Regions from separate parts of the Kitasatospora sp. NPDC057512 genome, predicted to be linked through region 1. Evidence: predicted binding sites of a transcription regulator. Region 1 holds the regulator's gene; the other holds the start of a gene.

Evidence for each region. Region 1 encodes HspR, which represses chaperone genes until heat shock. Its sites were predicted from a motif close to TTGAGNNNNNNNNNCTCAA; they were not measured.
Region 2: lon (endopeptidase La) is a predicted target of HspR. The motif match lies at 3,640-3,658, and genes of this name have one in related genera.

What each region holds. Positions count from the first base shown of each region.
Region 1 is NZ_JBHVET010000019.1:14,742-22,272, reverse strand. It holds gene dnaK (molecular chaperone DnaK) at 1-737, shown strand, start outside; gene grpE (nucleotide exchange factor GrpE) at 734-1,354, shown strand; gene dnaJ (molecular chaperone DnaJ) at 1,501-2,664, shown strand; gene ACFU6K_RS02965 (heat shock protein transcriptional repressor HspR) at 2,672-3,202, shown strand; gene ACFU6K_RS02960 (hypothetical protein) at 3,377-4,366, shown strand; gene ACFU6K_RS02955 (hypothetical protein) at 4,448-4,606, opposite strand; gene ACFU6K_RS02950 (hypothetical protein) at 4,942-5,559, shown strand; gene ACFU6K_RS02945 (LuxR C-terminal-related transcriptional regulator) at 5,567-6,538, opposite strand; gene ACFU6K_RS02940 (LuxR family transcriptional regulator) at 6,531-7,511, opposite strand; gene ACFU6K_RS02935 (LuxR C-terminal-related transcriptional regulator) at 7,504-7,531, opposite strand, start outside.
Region 2 is NZ_JBHVET010000341.1:390-7,920, forward strand. It holds gene ACFU6K_RS21970 (sensor histidine kinase) at 104-1,291, opposite strand; gene ACFU6K_RS21975 (response regulator transcription factor) at 1,386-2,123, opposite strand; gene ACFU6K_RS21980 (rhomboid-like protein) at 2,742-3,452, shown strand; gene lon (endopeptidase La) at 3,681-6,080, shown strand; gene ACFU6K_RS21990 (GtrA family protein) at 6,202-6,789, shown strand; gene ACFU6K_RS21995 (ROK family protein) at 6,865-7,531, shown strand, end outside.

The DNA.
Region 1 (7,531 bases):
CCCTCGGCATCGAGACCAAGGGCGGCATCATGACCAAGCTGATCGAGCGCAACACCACGATCCCGACCAAGCGCTCCGAGATCTTCACCACGGCCGAGGACAACCAGCCGTCCGTGCAGATCCAGGTCTACCAGGGCGAGCGCGAGATCGCCGCGTACAACAAGAAGCTCGGCATGTTCGAGCTGACCGGCCTGCCGCCGGCGCCGCGCGGCCTGCCGCAGATCGAGGTCACCTTCGACATCGACGCCAACGGCATCATGCACGTCGGCGCCAAGGACCTCGGCACCGGCAAGGAGCAGAAGATGACCGTCACCGGCGGCTCCTCGCTGCCGAAGGACGAGGTCGACCGCATGCGCCGCGAGGCCGAGCAGTACGCCGAGGACGACCACAAGCGCCGCGAGGCCGTCGAGACGCGCAACTCCGCCGAGCAGCTCGTCTACTCGACCGAGAAGTTCATCGCCGACAACGCCGACAAGCTGCCGGGCGACGTCAAGACCGAGGTCGAGACCGCCATCGGCGAGCTCAAGGAGGCCCTGAAGGGCGAGGACATCGCGAAGATCCGCGAGGCCTCGGAGAAGGTCTCCACCACCGCGCAGAAGCTCGGCCAGGCGCTGTACGCCAACGCCGACGCCACCGCCGGTGCCGCCCCCTCCGGTGACTCCGCCCAGGCCAAGGACGACGACGTCGTCGACGCCGAGATCGTGGACGACGAGAAGCCCAAGGGCGGTGCGGCATGACGGACAAGCCGCAGGGCGGCAAGCCCGGCGACGACTCCGCCGCCGAAGAGGCCGTGATCAAGGCTGCCGAGGAGGCCGCCGCGGCCGGCAGCGGGGAGTCCGGTTCGGAGGGTCTCGCCGCCGCCAAGCGCGAGCTCGCCGAGCGCACCGGTGACCTGCAGCGCCTCCAGGCCGAGTACCAGAACTACCGCAAGCGGGTCGAGCGCGACCGGCTGACCGTCCGCGAGATCGCCGTCTCCAACATCCTGGAGTCGCTGATCCCGGTCCTGGACGACATCGGCCGCGCCCGCGAGCACGGCGAGGTCACGGGCGGCTTCAAGTCCGTCGCCGAGTCGCTGGAGACGGTCGTCGCCAAGCTGGGCCTGCAGCAGTTCGGCAAGGAGGGCGAGCCCTTCGACCCGACCATGCACGAGGCGCTGATGCACAGCTACTCCTCGGACGTCACCGAGGACACCTGTGTCCAGGTCCTCCAGCCCGGCTACCGCATCGGCGAGCGGATCATCCGCCCGGCGATGGTGGCGGTCGCGGAGCCCCAGCCCGGCAGCCAGGCGTCCGCCACGGACGCCGAGGCGAAGTCCGCCGACGCGGACAAGTCCGACGGTGGCTCGGACAGCTGACAACCTGTGACGGGTGACAACCAGTGCGCTGCGGAGTCGTACGCCGGCCAGTACGGCGGCCGGCTCCGCAGCGCGCTGTCAGCAGTCGTGCTCGCAGCCGCTGTTGACAGCTCAGTGACGATGGACATCGGGAGGTGGCGTACGCCATGAGTGGCAAGGACTTTGTCGAGAAGGACTACTACAAGGTCCTCGGCGTGCCCAAGGACGCCACCGCCACCGAGATCAAGAAGACCTACCGCAAGCTCGCCCGCGAGTTCCACCCCGACGCCAACAAGGGTGACGCCAAGGCCGAGGAGCGGTTCAAGGACATCTCCGAGGCGTACGACGTCCTCTCCGACGAGAAGCGCCGCAAGGAGTACGACGAGGCCCGCAGCCTCTTCGCCAACGGCGGCTTCCGGGCCGGCGGCGGCCCCGGCGGCACCGGCAGCTACAGCTTCGACTTCGGCGACCTCTTCAGCGGCAGCCAGGGCGGCGCCGGCGGCGGGGGCGGCATCGGCGACGTCTTCGGCGGCCTCTTCAACCGCGGCGGCACCCGGCAGGCCCAGCCCCGGCGCGGCGCCGACGTCGAGACCGAGGTGACGCTCTCCTTCGAGGAGGCGGTGGACGGCGCGACCGTCCCGCTGCGGATGACCAGCCAGGCCCCCTGCCGCAGCTGCAACGGCACCGGCGCCAAGACCGGCACCACCCCGCGGGTCTGCCCGACCTGCGTCGGCGCGGGCACCGTCAGCCGCGGCCAGGGCGCCTTCGCGCTCTCCGAGCCGTGCAAGGACTGCCGCGGCCGGGGCATGATCGTCGACGACCCGTGCACCGACTGCCACGGCAGCGGCCGGGCCAGCTCGGCCCGCACCATGCAGGTCCGGATCCCGGCCGGCGTCCAGGCCGACCAGCGCATCCGGCTCAAGGGCAAGGGCGCGCAGGGCGAGCGCGGCGGACAGCCCGGCGACCTCTACGTCACCGTGCACGTCGACCCCCACCCCGTCTTCGGCCGCAAGGGCGACAACCTCACCGTCACCGTGCCGGTCACCTTCCCCGAGGCCACGCTCGGCGCCACCATCGAGGTGCCCACGCTGAACGGCCCCGCCGTGAAGCTCAAGCTCCCCCCGGGCAGCGCCAACGGCCTCACCATGCGCGCCCGCGGCAAGGGCGCCACCCGCAAGGACGGCACCCGCGGCGACCTCCTCGTCACCGTCGAGGTCGTGGTGCCGCAGCACGTCACCGGCGACGCGCTGAACGCCCTGGAGCAGTACCGCGAGGCCACCGCCTCCGACGATCCGCGCGCCGCCCTCTTCCGGGCGGCGAAGGGAGCGTGACGACCAGATGTCCCCGATGAACCCGATCGACCCCGACACCCCGATCGGCCCCGGCCTCGGCGAAGGCCTGCCCGGCGCCGGCCCCCGCCGCACCCGCCGCGCCGCCGCGTCCCCGCCGCCGTACGTCCTCACCGAGGACACCCCGGTGTACGTCATCTCCGTGGCCGCCGAACTGTCCGGCCTGCACCCGCAGACGCTGCGCCAGTACGACCGCCTCGGCCTGGTCTGCCCCGACCGCACCGCCGGCCGCGGCCGCCGCTACTCCGCGCGCGACATCCAGCAGCTGCGCGAGGTGCAGCGGCTCTCCCAGGACGAGGGCATCAACCTGGCGGGCATCAAGCGGATCATCGAGCTGGAGAACCAGGTCACCGCCCTCCGGTCCCGCGTCGCGGAACTGGTCGACTCCCTGGAAGGCGCCGCCACCGCCCTCCAGCAGCGCGAGGCCGCCGTCCACGCCTCCTACCGCCGCGACCTCGTCCCGTACCAGCCCCCCACCCCGCAGTCCAGCGCCCTCGTCGTCTGGCGCCCCAAGCGCTGACCGGGCACCCACCGGCCGCCGGCCCCTCCTCCCGGGGGGTGCCGGCGGCTGCCGTGTGGTGAGAGAGTGCGGTCGCCGTCCCTCTCCGGGGCCCAATGGATCTGGCATGCTAAAAATCGTCCAGCGTCAGCGCTGATGGAACGCAGGTAGCACTGCAACGGCAAGGAGTCACGAATGAGTGGACGAGAGCAGCCCCTTGCCGCCGGCTCGACCATCCTCTCGGCGGAAGCTCGCGAGCTGTATCTCGCCGTCGTCCGGGGAGACGGCAGTCTGCCGTCGGGTCCGAATTCCAACACCGATGATTCCGCACGGGACGAGCTGGTGAGACTCGGGCTCCTCGTCCCCGACGCCGATGACGCGGACTTCCTCGTGGCCGTCGATCCCGCGCAGCTCTCGACCAGTCTCAGCCATTCCTGGCAGCGCCAGGCGCTGGAACTCCTGTCCCGCGCGGTGTCCTTCCCATCCGAACTGCAGGAGCTGGCCCGGGAATTCCACACCCCGAACAACTCCGGGGGTTCGATAGAGCATGTGCGCGGGAAAGCCCTGATCAGGCAACGACTGGAGCAGTTCAGGGATTCCGGGTTCGAGGAGGCCCTGGCGCTCCAGCCTGGCGGCCCCCGCCAACCGGACCTCCTCGCCAGGATGATCGCCTACGACCTGAAGACGCTCAGCAGCGGTACGAGGATGCGGACGATCTACCACGCCAGCACCCGTTACCACCAGCCGACCAGGGATTACGTGGCGACGCTGGCGCAGGCCGGCGGCCAGTACCGGACCCTCGACGAGCCCTACACGCGACTCATCGTGATGGACCGGCGAGTGGCCGTGATCCCGATCGACGACGACATGAGCCTCGCGGCCTTCATCTACGACCCGGCCATCGTCGACTACCTCGCCAAGGAGGTGTTCGAGCAGTACTGGAGCCGCGCGCTCGAATTCGAGGGCGACCGGACGGTACCCCAGCAGGTGGTGTCCCGCCTGCGCCAGACGATCATCGACCAAATGCTCGAAGGCACCAACCACCGGGTGATCGCGCGGCGCCTGGGAATCAGCGAACGGACGCTGGCGAGACATATCGCCGAAATGCGGGACGACTACAAGGTCGACTCGCTGTTCCAACTCGGGTACACGCTCGGCCGAAAGGCCCAGGGATCCGTCGACTGAACCGCCCGGCCGCTTTCACCTGAATTCGACGAACTCACCGGAGAATTCCGCCCCCGTGACCGCGCGCCCCGTCGGCCGCGTTCACTGCCAGGAGATGTCGTCCGCGATGGCAACGGCAGCCGTGCCGGCGGTCCCGTCGTGCGAGTCGGCGCCGATCGCGAGCGAGCCCGCACCAGCCACCGCGGCGACGACAGCCAGCGAAAACACTATCTTGCAGACAAATCGGCGCATTTCGGTCACGCCCTCACTCTCTCTGCCGAGATCCGTCACTAGAAGCATCGAGCAGGATAACGGCTCAGATACAACTGCGCGAGAGGTGGCGACCGCCTGCCGCCGGTGGGCGGGATGTGCGTCATCTCCCTGCCAGTCATCCAGATGACACAGGCCAACCCTGGACGCGCCACTGCCCCGCGATGGACGATCAGTTCGCTCCCAATGGTCCGGCAAGGACACCACACCTTGCCAATGTACCGTCAAATTCTAAACCGTTCATCGTGGCGTCAGTCCATAGAACGGTCCACAGCCAACGCATCGCCGACACACACTCCCCCGGTCGGCCTTTCCCCGGAGTCGACATGACCGAGCCCTACCTGCGTCACCACGACAGCCAGGCCCCTGAGGGTCGGCGTGCACGTGTGTTCCTGGCCGCCCCGCTGATGCGACTGACCGGGCCGGCCGACAGCGTGGTGACCCTCGCCAGCCGGACGCGGCTGACGACGCTCCGCACCACCCTCCTCCGCAGCGGTGCCGCCGTGTACAGCGCGCACCACAGCGACGCCTGGACCATCTCCGGCCGCGCGCCCGAGCCCCGCGTCCCCTCCGACTTCCGCGCCCTCCAGTCCGCGGACCTCGTGTTCGCCTACGTCGGCGCCCCGCTCTCGGCCGGCGTGAGCCTGGAGCTCGGCTGGGCGTCGGCGCTGCGCAAGCCGATCGTCCTCCTGGTCGACGAGGCCATCACCCACAACCCGCTGATCGCCACCATCGAGCAGGTCGCCCCCGTCCTCCCGCTGGTCTTCGACGACACCTGGTCGCAGGAGGCCCTCAACCACACGGTCGAGACCGCACTCGACTGGGCCGGCATGGCGCTCTCCCTGCGCGAGGGCTTCTGGACCGCCCCCGGCGAGCAGTTCAACGTCCCCCGGCAGCAGCCCTCCGTCCCCGGCTACTGGCCGACCGGCGCCGCCACCGGCTGAGCAGCGGCTACCCACCGGGCTCCCCCGTCCGGGCTCCCCGCATCTGCCAGCCCAACTGGAACAGCGTCTCCGCGTCGTACAGCTCACGCAGCCGGGCGATGTGACCGGCGACGGTGCGTTCGCTCAGCCCCAACCGGCTGGCGATCGCCCGCTGCGTGAGGCCGCGGGCGAGCAGCCGCCCGACCTGCTCGTGCGCGGCGGGTCCGGCGGAGCTACCAGCCAGGGCTGCCCAGTCCACCACCGTGGCCCGCGCCCACTGCTGATCGAAGACCCCCACCAGGTAGGCCACCATCGCGGGGTCCTCCACGACGGCGACGACCGTGTTGTCGGGAGCCGCCGGAATCACGGCCACGGTGCGGTCGAAGATCAGGGTTCGGGTGAACGGCTCGTCCAGCACCCGGATCGGGGCTCCGACCTGCGTCGACCCTCGTGCGAACCCGACGGTGGGCATGTCGGCGCAGGCCGTCGGCTCGAAGATCGTGCGTATCGCGCCTCCCGCCTCGATGTAGCGGCGGCTCTGCTCCAGCGAGTCCTTCATGTGCTCCGGCGGACGGGCACCGCCGGGTTGGGCGCCGAGGGCCTCGTGCGGATAGTCCTTGACCAACTGCGAGACCAGGTGCCGGATCTCCGCCATGCCCGTCAGCCGACGGGCGCCTCCACCCGACTCGCTCCGACGCGGTGCGGCGTCGTAGGCCTGGGTGAGGTCGTCCAGCAGATCCGGAACGAGCGCGGCCCGGGCGAGCAGGCGGGCGCTCTCCTCCCGCAGGTCCACGCCGATGCGCTCGGCCACGGACCGGGGGTTCACCGCGCTGTAGGCGTTGTCGGCGACGCGGAGGACGAGCAGTCCCAGGTCCGCGAGTTGTCCGACCGTCGGCTCGTCCTCGGGACGGATGTCGGCGACGTGCAGCCGGCCGCCGTCCCTGAGGATCTCCCGGTAGAGCTCCCGGGCGGCGGCGTCCGGCAGGTCGGTGTCAGACATCGTGGGCTCCCCTCATCTGCCAGCCCAGCTGGAACAGCGTCTCGGCGTCGTACTGCTCCCGCAGCCGGGCGATGTGGCCGGCCACGGTCCGCTCGCCCAGGCCCAGGCGGGTGGCGATCGCGCGCTGGGTGAGGCCCTGGGCGAGCAGTCGGCCGACCTGCTCGGGCACGGACGGCTCGATGGAACCGGATTCCAGGGAGGTCCAGTTGACGCCCTCGGCGTCCTGCCAGTGCAGTTCGAAGGTCCGCACCAGGAAGTCGACCACGACCGGGTCGTCGATGACGGCCGCGCTGGTTCCCCCCGGTGCGGCGGCGACCACGGCCACGGTGCGGTCGAAGACCAGCATCTTGGGGAACGAGAACGCCGCGACCCTGATGTGGCAGCCGAGCCCGGTCAGCCGGGCAGCCAGTCGGACGGTCGAGGCGTCGAGACGGGCCGCGGACTCGTAGAGGGTACGGATCGAACCACCTGTCTCCAGGAAGCGGCGGGCGTGGTTCACGGTGTCGTCGGCGGCGTCCACGGGCCGGGCGCCGCCGGGGTGGGCGGAGAGTACCTCGTGGCGGAGCTCCTCGGAGAGTTGGGAGATCCGGTGCCGGATGTTCTCCATGCCCTCGACGACCCGGGTGTTTCCGGAGCGGCCGTGGCGGCGGGACGCCGCGTCATAGGCGACGGTGAGGTCGCCGAACTGGTCCGGGAGTTCCTCGGCCCGCGTCAGCAGACGGGTGCCGGCCGCTCGAAGGTCGGCGCCGATCCGGGCCGTGACCGAGCGCGGGTCCACCGCGCTGAGCGAGCCGTCCAGGACGTAGGGCTTCAGCAGTCCCAGGTCCAGCAGGGTCTGGACGGTCTGCGTGTCCTCCGCCGCCACGTCCGCGATCCGGATCCGGCCGCCCTCGCGCAGGACGGCCAGGTAGAGGGCGCGGGCGGCGGCGTCCGGGAGGGCGGCGGAGAGCTGGGTGGCGGGGGTGTCAGTCATGGTGTTCTCCGCGGAGCTGC
Region 2 (7,531 bases), on a different contig from region 1:
TTGGCTGAAAAAGTGCGTTAGAAAGCCGTATCTGAGGGGAACCGATCGGCGCCGAACAGGGGGCATACCGGGGCCAAAGCGGACAAAAACCCGGCCAAATCCTCTAACGATCTTCGTAGACCGCTGTGTCGGATCTGTGACAAATGTCCCGACCGTCGCCCTGACGCCGTCCGGGCAGCCGGACCTCGATCCGGCAGCCGCGCGGGGACTCGGCCACCGCGATCCGTCCGCCGTGCAGGTCCACCGCCCAGCGGGCGATGGCCAGGCCCAGTCCGGTGCCGCCGTCCGAGCCCGGCCCGGCGGCGGTCGCGGTGCCGCTGCGGCTGAACCGCTCGAAGACCCGGGAGCGGTCGGCCGGCGGGATGCCGGGGCCCTCGTCCTCGACCTCCAGCAGCAGGCCGCCCTCCTCGCCCTCCGGCCTCGCCCGCACCGTCACGGTGCCGCCGGGCGGGGAGTGCTTGCAGGCGTTGTCGACCAGGTTGGCGACCACCTGGTGGAGCCGTTCCGGGTCCGCCACGCCGGTCAGGCCGGTCGGGCTGACCTCCAGGGCCAGCCGGACGTCCCCGCGCCGGGAGAAGGCGCCGCCGGCCGTCGCGCCGTCCACGGTGACCCCGCGCAGCACGCCGTCCAGGAACTCGCGCACCTCGAAGGGGCGGGCGTCCAGGGCGACCACGCCGTCGTCGATCTTGGAGAGGTCGAGCAGGTGGGTGACCAGGCGGCCGAGCCGCTCGGTCTGCTCCAGGGCCGCCCCCAGGGTGGCCGGATTGGGCTGGACCACGCCGTCCACCACGTTCTCCAGGACGGCGCGCAGCGCGGCGATCGGTGTGCGCAGTTCGTGCGAGACGTTGGCGACCAGCTCGCGGCGGTGCCGGTCGGCGGCCTGGAGGTCGGCGGCCATGGCGTTGAAGGCGGCCGCCAGCTCGCCGATCTCGTCGCGCGAGTTCACCTCGACCCGGCGGCTGTAGTCGCCGGAGGCCATCGCGCGGGCGGCGGCCGTCATCTCGCGCAGGGGGGCGGTCAGCCCGTGCGCGAGGAACTGCATGAAGAGCAGTGAGGCGATCATGGAGAAGACCATGATGATCCGGATCTGGGTCTCGGACCGGATCGCCACGACCACCATCCCGGTGGCCAGGCACACGGAGACGATCACGAGCAGGGTGAGCTTGCCCTTGATCGAGCGGACCGGGTCGAGCGGCCGGATGTCGGCCCAGACCCGGCGGGCGGCACGGGCGGCCAGGTTCTGCGGCCGCGTGTCGTCGGATTCCCCGTTGCGTTGCTGTGGAAAGGTCATTGGTTCCTTGTGGTCCCCGCGGTGTCGGTCCGCGTGGTGGCACGGCGTCGTCCGGGCTGCGGGCCCCCCGGTGGCCCGTCGCCCGAGGAGGGCCCTAGGAGAGCGGGGCCTCCAGCGCGTACCCGACACCGTGGACGGTGCGGATCCAGCTGGCGCCGATCTTCCGGCGCAGTGCCTTGACGTGGCTGTCCACCGTGCGGGTGCCGGAGGCGTCGGTCCAGTCCCAGACCTCGGCCAGCAGCTGCTCGCGGGTGAGCACGGCGCGCGGCTGGGCGGCCAGGCAGGCGAGCAGGTCGAACTCGGTCGGCGTCAGGTGGACGTCGCCCGAGGCCAGCCGGACCCGGCGCTGCACGTGGTCGATCTCCAGCTCGCCGAACCGCAGGCTGCCCAGCGCGGGCGTGCGGGCGGCCTGCTGGGCGCGCTCGACGCGGCGCAGCAGGACGTTGACGCGGGCGGCCAGTTCGCGCATCGAGAACGGCTTGGTCATGTAGTCGTCCGCGCCGACGCCGAGGCCGACCAGCAGGTCCGTCTCGTCGTCGCGGGCGGTCAGCATCAGCACCGGCACCGGGCGCTGGGCCTGGATCCGGCGGCACACCTCCAGGCCGTCGAAGCCGGGCAGCATGATGTCGAGGACCACCAGGTCCGGCTGCCAGGTGTGGAACCCGTCGACCGCGCCGGGGCCGTCGTGGGCCACGGCGACCTTGAAGCCCTCGGCGCCCAGCCGGGCGGCGATCGACTCGGCGATCGTGGGCTCGTCCTCCACCACCAGGACTCTGCGCTGGCTGCTCACAGTGCCACCGGCGTTGTGGTTGTCCTGCTGGATCTCTGTCACGGTCACGCCACCGCCCCCAGGGCTGCGGGCCGGCCACCTGTGGGGATGGCGGGGCTCCGCTCGTAGTCTTGTTCCGTCGTGGACTGTGCCGGGTCCGCCGTCCCGTCGCGCGATCGGGAGCCGAGGACGGATGGTCGGCCGCCCACTTCTCCCGCGCACTTCGCAGCGTACGGACAGCGGATGCTTCCCGGCAGGTGGACCGGACGTTTCCGGCCCGTGGGCCGGCTGTCGGGCCGCCCTCGGACCCACTGCACGAGTGGGCACGGGCCGATACCTTACCCGTCGAATTTTCTCTGCGTAACGGTACGTATGCAGTGCAGTTGACGCCAAGTCGCCGGTCAGAGGCCCTGGTGCCCCGTTTATGGGGAGAAGGTCTGGACCAATGTCGGGAATCCGGCGGTCCGCTACGGCGACGGTCTTCACGGGCTTTTCCCAGGTGCCTCTCAGAACCTCGACGTACCGTGGCCGCGACGACGCCCGGCCGGGCGGAATCCGCAGCGCGCGCCGGTACGTTGGGCATCCGGCGGGGAGCCGGTGGCTGCGGCGTGGAGCGGAGGCGGCATGGCGGGGCTCGGGCGGGGTGCCGACGGGTGCGGGAGTGCGGGGGCGCCGTACGGAATGCTCCGCCTCGGGCTGCGCGCCGGCGTCCTGGAATGGCTGCTGGAACGGGTGCCGACGCCCCGGAGAACGCCCTTCACGCTCGGATACCTCGCCGTCGTGGGAGCCACCACGACCTTCGCCCGGCTCGCCGATCCGGAACTCGTCCAGCGTTTGCAGGAGGCCTCCAGCTCGGACGGCCACAACCTGCTCCAGCATCCTTTGCGCGCCCTTGTGCTGAGCGGGTTCTGGGTGGCCGGCGAGGTGTGGATGCCGTACCTGTGGGGATTCGCCCTCACCCTCGCGCCGCTGGAGCGCAGGGTCGGTCCGGCCCGGGCCGCGGCGGTGTTCGCGGCCGGGCATGTCGCGGCGACGCTGCTCTCCCAGGGGGTGGTGATCACCGCGGTGGAGACCGGGCGGATGGCGCCCGAGGCGATGGACTACCTGGACATCGGGGTCAGCTACGGCGTGCTCGCCTGCCTGGGCGCGGTGGCCGGGCTGCTCTCCTGGCGCGGGCGGCTGCTCGCGCTGGGCGGCGCCGGGCTGATGATCGCCGAGCAGATCGCCACCGACAAGGACGTGATCACCGGGGTGGGGCACCCGGCCGCGGTGCTGACCGGGGTCGCGCTGTGGCGCTGGCTGCGCCGGGCCGAGCGGCGCCCGCCCCGGCCGCGCCCGGCCGCCGCGACGGCCGCGGGCGGTGCGCCCGCGCGGGTGCGTCCGGCGCGTTGACGCCTGTGCCTCCGGCGGGTTGACGCCGTCGCCCGGTCGGGTCCTCCGGGGCTCGCGGGGCTCCCCGTCGGGACTCTTCGAGGCGCGCCCGGTGCTCTTTTGACGGAGCCGGGTGCCGCGCCTCCCGCACCGATTCCTGTTCGCTCACGGCGAACAGGGGGTCGGGAACATCCGGCGCCCGCGAAGCCTTAGTCAGGTCGACTCAAGTTCACTGACTGGGGAGAGATCATGGCATCGACGTCCACACCGCTCACCCTGCCCGTGCTGCCGCTCGACGACGAGGTCGTCCTGCCGGGCATGGTCGTCCCGCTGGACCTGAAGGACACCGAGGTGCGCGCCGCCGTCGAGGCCGCCCGGGCCGCCGCCACCGGCGCCGGCAAGCCGCAGGTCCTGCTGGTCCCGCGGGTGGACGGCTCGTACGCGGCGGCCGGCACGCTGGCCACCGTGGAGCAGGTCGGCCGGCTGGCCGACGGGGAGCCGGCCGCGCTGGTGCGCGCCGTGCGCCGGGTCCGGATCGGGGTCGGCACCACCGGCCCCGGCGCCGCCCTCTGGGTGGAGACCACGCCGTTCACGGAGTCCTCGGTGGGCACCCCGGTGGCCGGCCGGGCCGCCGAGCTGGTCAAGGAGTACAAGGCGCTGTCCACCCAGTGGCTGCGCAGGCGCGGCGCCTGGCAGATCGTCGACCGGGTGGCGCAGATCGAGGGCGTCGGCGAGCTCGCCGACAACATCGGCTACGCGCCCTTCGCCACCGCCGAGCAGAAGCTCAAGGTGCTGCTGGAGGCCGACCAGGTCGCCCGCCTGGAGTACGCGCTCGCCCTGCTGCGCGACCACCTCGCCGAGGAGGAGGTCAACGACACCATCCGCAAGGACGTCGAGGAGGGCGTGGCCAAGCAGCAGAAGGAGTTCCTGCTCCGCCGCCAGCTGGAGGCCGTCCGCAAGGAGCTGGCCGAGCTGAACGGCGACCCGGCCGACGAGGAGGGCGACTACCGCGCCCGGGTCGAGGCCGCCGACCTGCCGGAGAAGGTCCGCGAGGCCGCGCTCAAGGAGGTCGACAAGCTGGAGCGCTCCTCCGACCAGTCGCCCGAGGGCTCCTGGATCCGCACCTGGCTGGACACCGTCCTGGAGCTGCCCTGGAACGAGCGCACCGAGGACGCGTACGACATCGCCGGCGCCCGCGCCGTGCTGGACGCCGACCACGCCGGCCTGGCCGACGTGAAGGAGCGGATCGTCGAGTACCTGGCCGTCCGCAAGCGCCGGGCCGACCAGGGGCTCGGGCTGATCGGCGGCCGCCGCGGGGGAGCGGTGCTGGCCCTGGTGGGCCCGCCCGGCACCGGAAAGACCTCGCTCGGAGAATCGGTGGCCCGCGCCATGGGCCGGAAGTTCGTCCGGGTCGCGCTCGGCGGCGTCCGGGACGAGGCGGAGATCCGCGGCCACCGGCGCACCTACGTCGGCGCGCTGCCCGGCCGGCTGGTGCGGGCGATCAAGGAGGCCGGCTCGATGAACCCGGTCGTCCTGCTCGACGAGATCGACAAGGTCGGCTCCGACTACCGGGGCGACCCGGCCGCCGCCCTGCTGGAGGTGCTGGACCCGGCGCAGAACCACACCTTCCGGGACCATTACCTGGAGGTCGAGCTCGACCTCTCCGACGTCGTCTTCCTCGCCACCGCCAACGTGCTGGAGTCCATCCCCGGGCCGCTGCTCGACCGGATGGAGCTGGTCCGGCTGGACGGCTACACCGAGGACGAGAAGGTCGTCATCGCCCGCGACCACCTGCTCCCGCGCCAGCTGGAGAAGGCCGGTCTGGGCGGCGGGCAGGTCACCGTGGACGAGCCGGCGCTGCGCCGGCTCGCCGGGGAGTACACCCGGGAGGCGGGCGTCCGCACCCTGGAGCGCTCGATCGCCCGGGTGCTCCGCAAGATCGCCGCACAGGCCGAGCTGGGTGAGCGCGAACTGCCCGCCGCGGTCGGCGCCCAGGACCTGCGCGCCCTGATCGGCCGGCCGCACCACGTGCCGGAGTCCGCCCAGGAGCCGGCCGAGCGCCGTACCGCCGTCCCCGGCGTGGCCACCGGCCTCGCGGTGACCGGCGCCGGCGGCGACGTCCTCTACATCGAGGCCTCGCTGGCCGACGCCGAGACCGGCGGCACCGGGCTGACCCTCACCGGGCAGCTGGGCGACGTGATGAAGGAGTCCGCGCACATCGCGCTCTCCTACCTGCGCTCGCGCGGCGCCGAGCTGGAGCTGCCGGTCACCTCGCTGCGCGACCGCGGCGTGCACCTGCACATCCCGGCCGGGGCCATCCCCAAGGACGGGCCGAGCGCCGGCATCACCATGACCACGGCGCTGGCCTCGCTGCTCTCCGGGCGCAAGGTGCGCACCGACGTGGCGATGACCGGCGAGGTGTCGCTGACCGGGCGGGTGCTGCCGATCGGCGGGGTGAAGCAGAAGCTGCTCGCCGCCGACCGGGCCGGGGTCACCACGGTGATCATCCCCAGGCGCAACGAGGCCGACCTGGACGACGTCCCGGCCGAGGTGCTGGAGCGGCTGACCGTCCACCCGGTGGCGGACGTGCGGGAGGTGCTGGAGCTGGCGCTGGAGCCGGCCGGGGCCACGGTGCTGGTGGCCGCCTGACGGCTCGCCCGGACCGCTCGCCCCGACCGCCGCTCCGGGCCGCCCGGGCGGCGGTCCGGGCCACGGTCAGGGCGCGGCGGTCCGCAGGGCCGACGGCATCCCCGCGTGCGAGACTGCGGAGATGCCGTCCCCCACGCAGCGCGCCCTGGCGCGGGTGCCCGACCGGCTGCGCCCCCTCCTGGTGCGGCACCGCCGGCTGGTGAAGTTCCTGCTGGTCGGGAGCGGCTGCTTCGCGCTCACCACGGTGATCGACTTCGAGCTCAAGTTCACCGTGCTGGAGCACAAGCCGGTGGTCGCGCTGACCGTCGCGACGGTGATCGGCACCGTCGTCTCGTACGTGCTGAACCGCCGCTGGGCCTTCCGGGCCCTGCGGGCCGGCGGCCGGCGGCGCGAGGTGCTGCTGTTCGTCCTGGTCAGCGTGGTGGCGATCGCCGTCAACGACGTACCGCTGGCGGTCTCCCGGTACCTCCTGGACCTGCGCGAGCCGTACGTCGGCCCCCTCCGGCAGGAGGTCGCGGACTTCCTCAGCGGGATGGTCGTCGGCACCTTCGTGGCGATGCTGTTCCGCTACTGGGCGATGCGGCGGTGGGTCTTCCCGCCGACCGGGACGGCCCCGGCCGGGCCCGTCCCGGTGCCGACGACGGCGCCGACGACGGTGCCCCCGGAACCCGGCTACGCTGCACCCGAGATGCCACGGGATGTGCCGTAAGGACGTAAAAGGGGCGAGGTGAGCCTTGTGCACGAGTCCGACCCCGCCCGGACCGGGCCCGCCAGCCAGCAGGGGATGCGCCGGGCCAACCTGGCCCTGGTGCTCGGGACGATCGCGAGCGGGCCGCGCTCGCGCGCCGAGGTGGCCGCCGGGACGGGGCTGACCAGGGCCGCCGTCTCCTCGCTGGCCGAACAGCTGATCGCCGCCGGCCTGGTGGTCGAGGAGGGCCCCGCCGCGCCCAGCGGCAAGGTCGGCCGCCCCGGCACCGCCCTCGGCCTCAACCCGGCCGGGCCCGGCGGCCTCGGCGCCGAGATCGGCGTGCGGCACCTGGGCGCCTGCGTGGTCGACCTGCGCGGGGAGGTCCGCGCCTGGCGGCGCCGGGAGGTCTCCAACCACGGCCGCGAGCCCGCCGCCGTGATGGCCGAGCTCGCCGACCTGCTGCACGAGGCCGTCGCCGAGTCGGGGCTGCGCCCGGCCGCCCTCACCCTGGCCGTGCCCGGGCTGGTCGGCGGCTCCGGCGGGATGCTCCAGCGGGCCGCCAACCTGGGCTGGCAGGACGTCCCGCTGGCCGCCGCGCTGCGCCCGGCGCTGCGGACGGCCGGGGCCGGCCTGGCCGACCTGCCGATCGAGGCGGACAACGAGGCCAACCTCGGCGGACTGGCCGAGCGCTGGCTGGGCGAGGGCCCGGAGGACTTCCTGTACGTCTCCGCCGAGGCCGGGGTCGGCGCGGCGATCGTGGTCG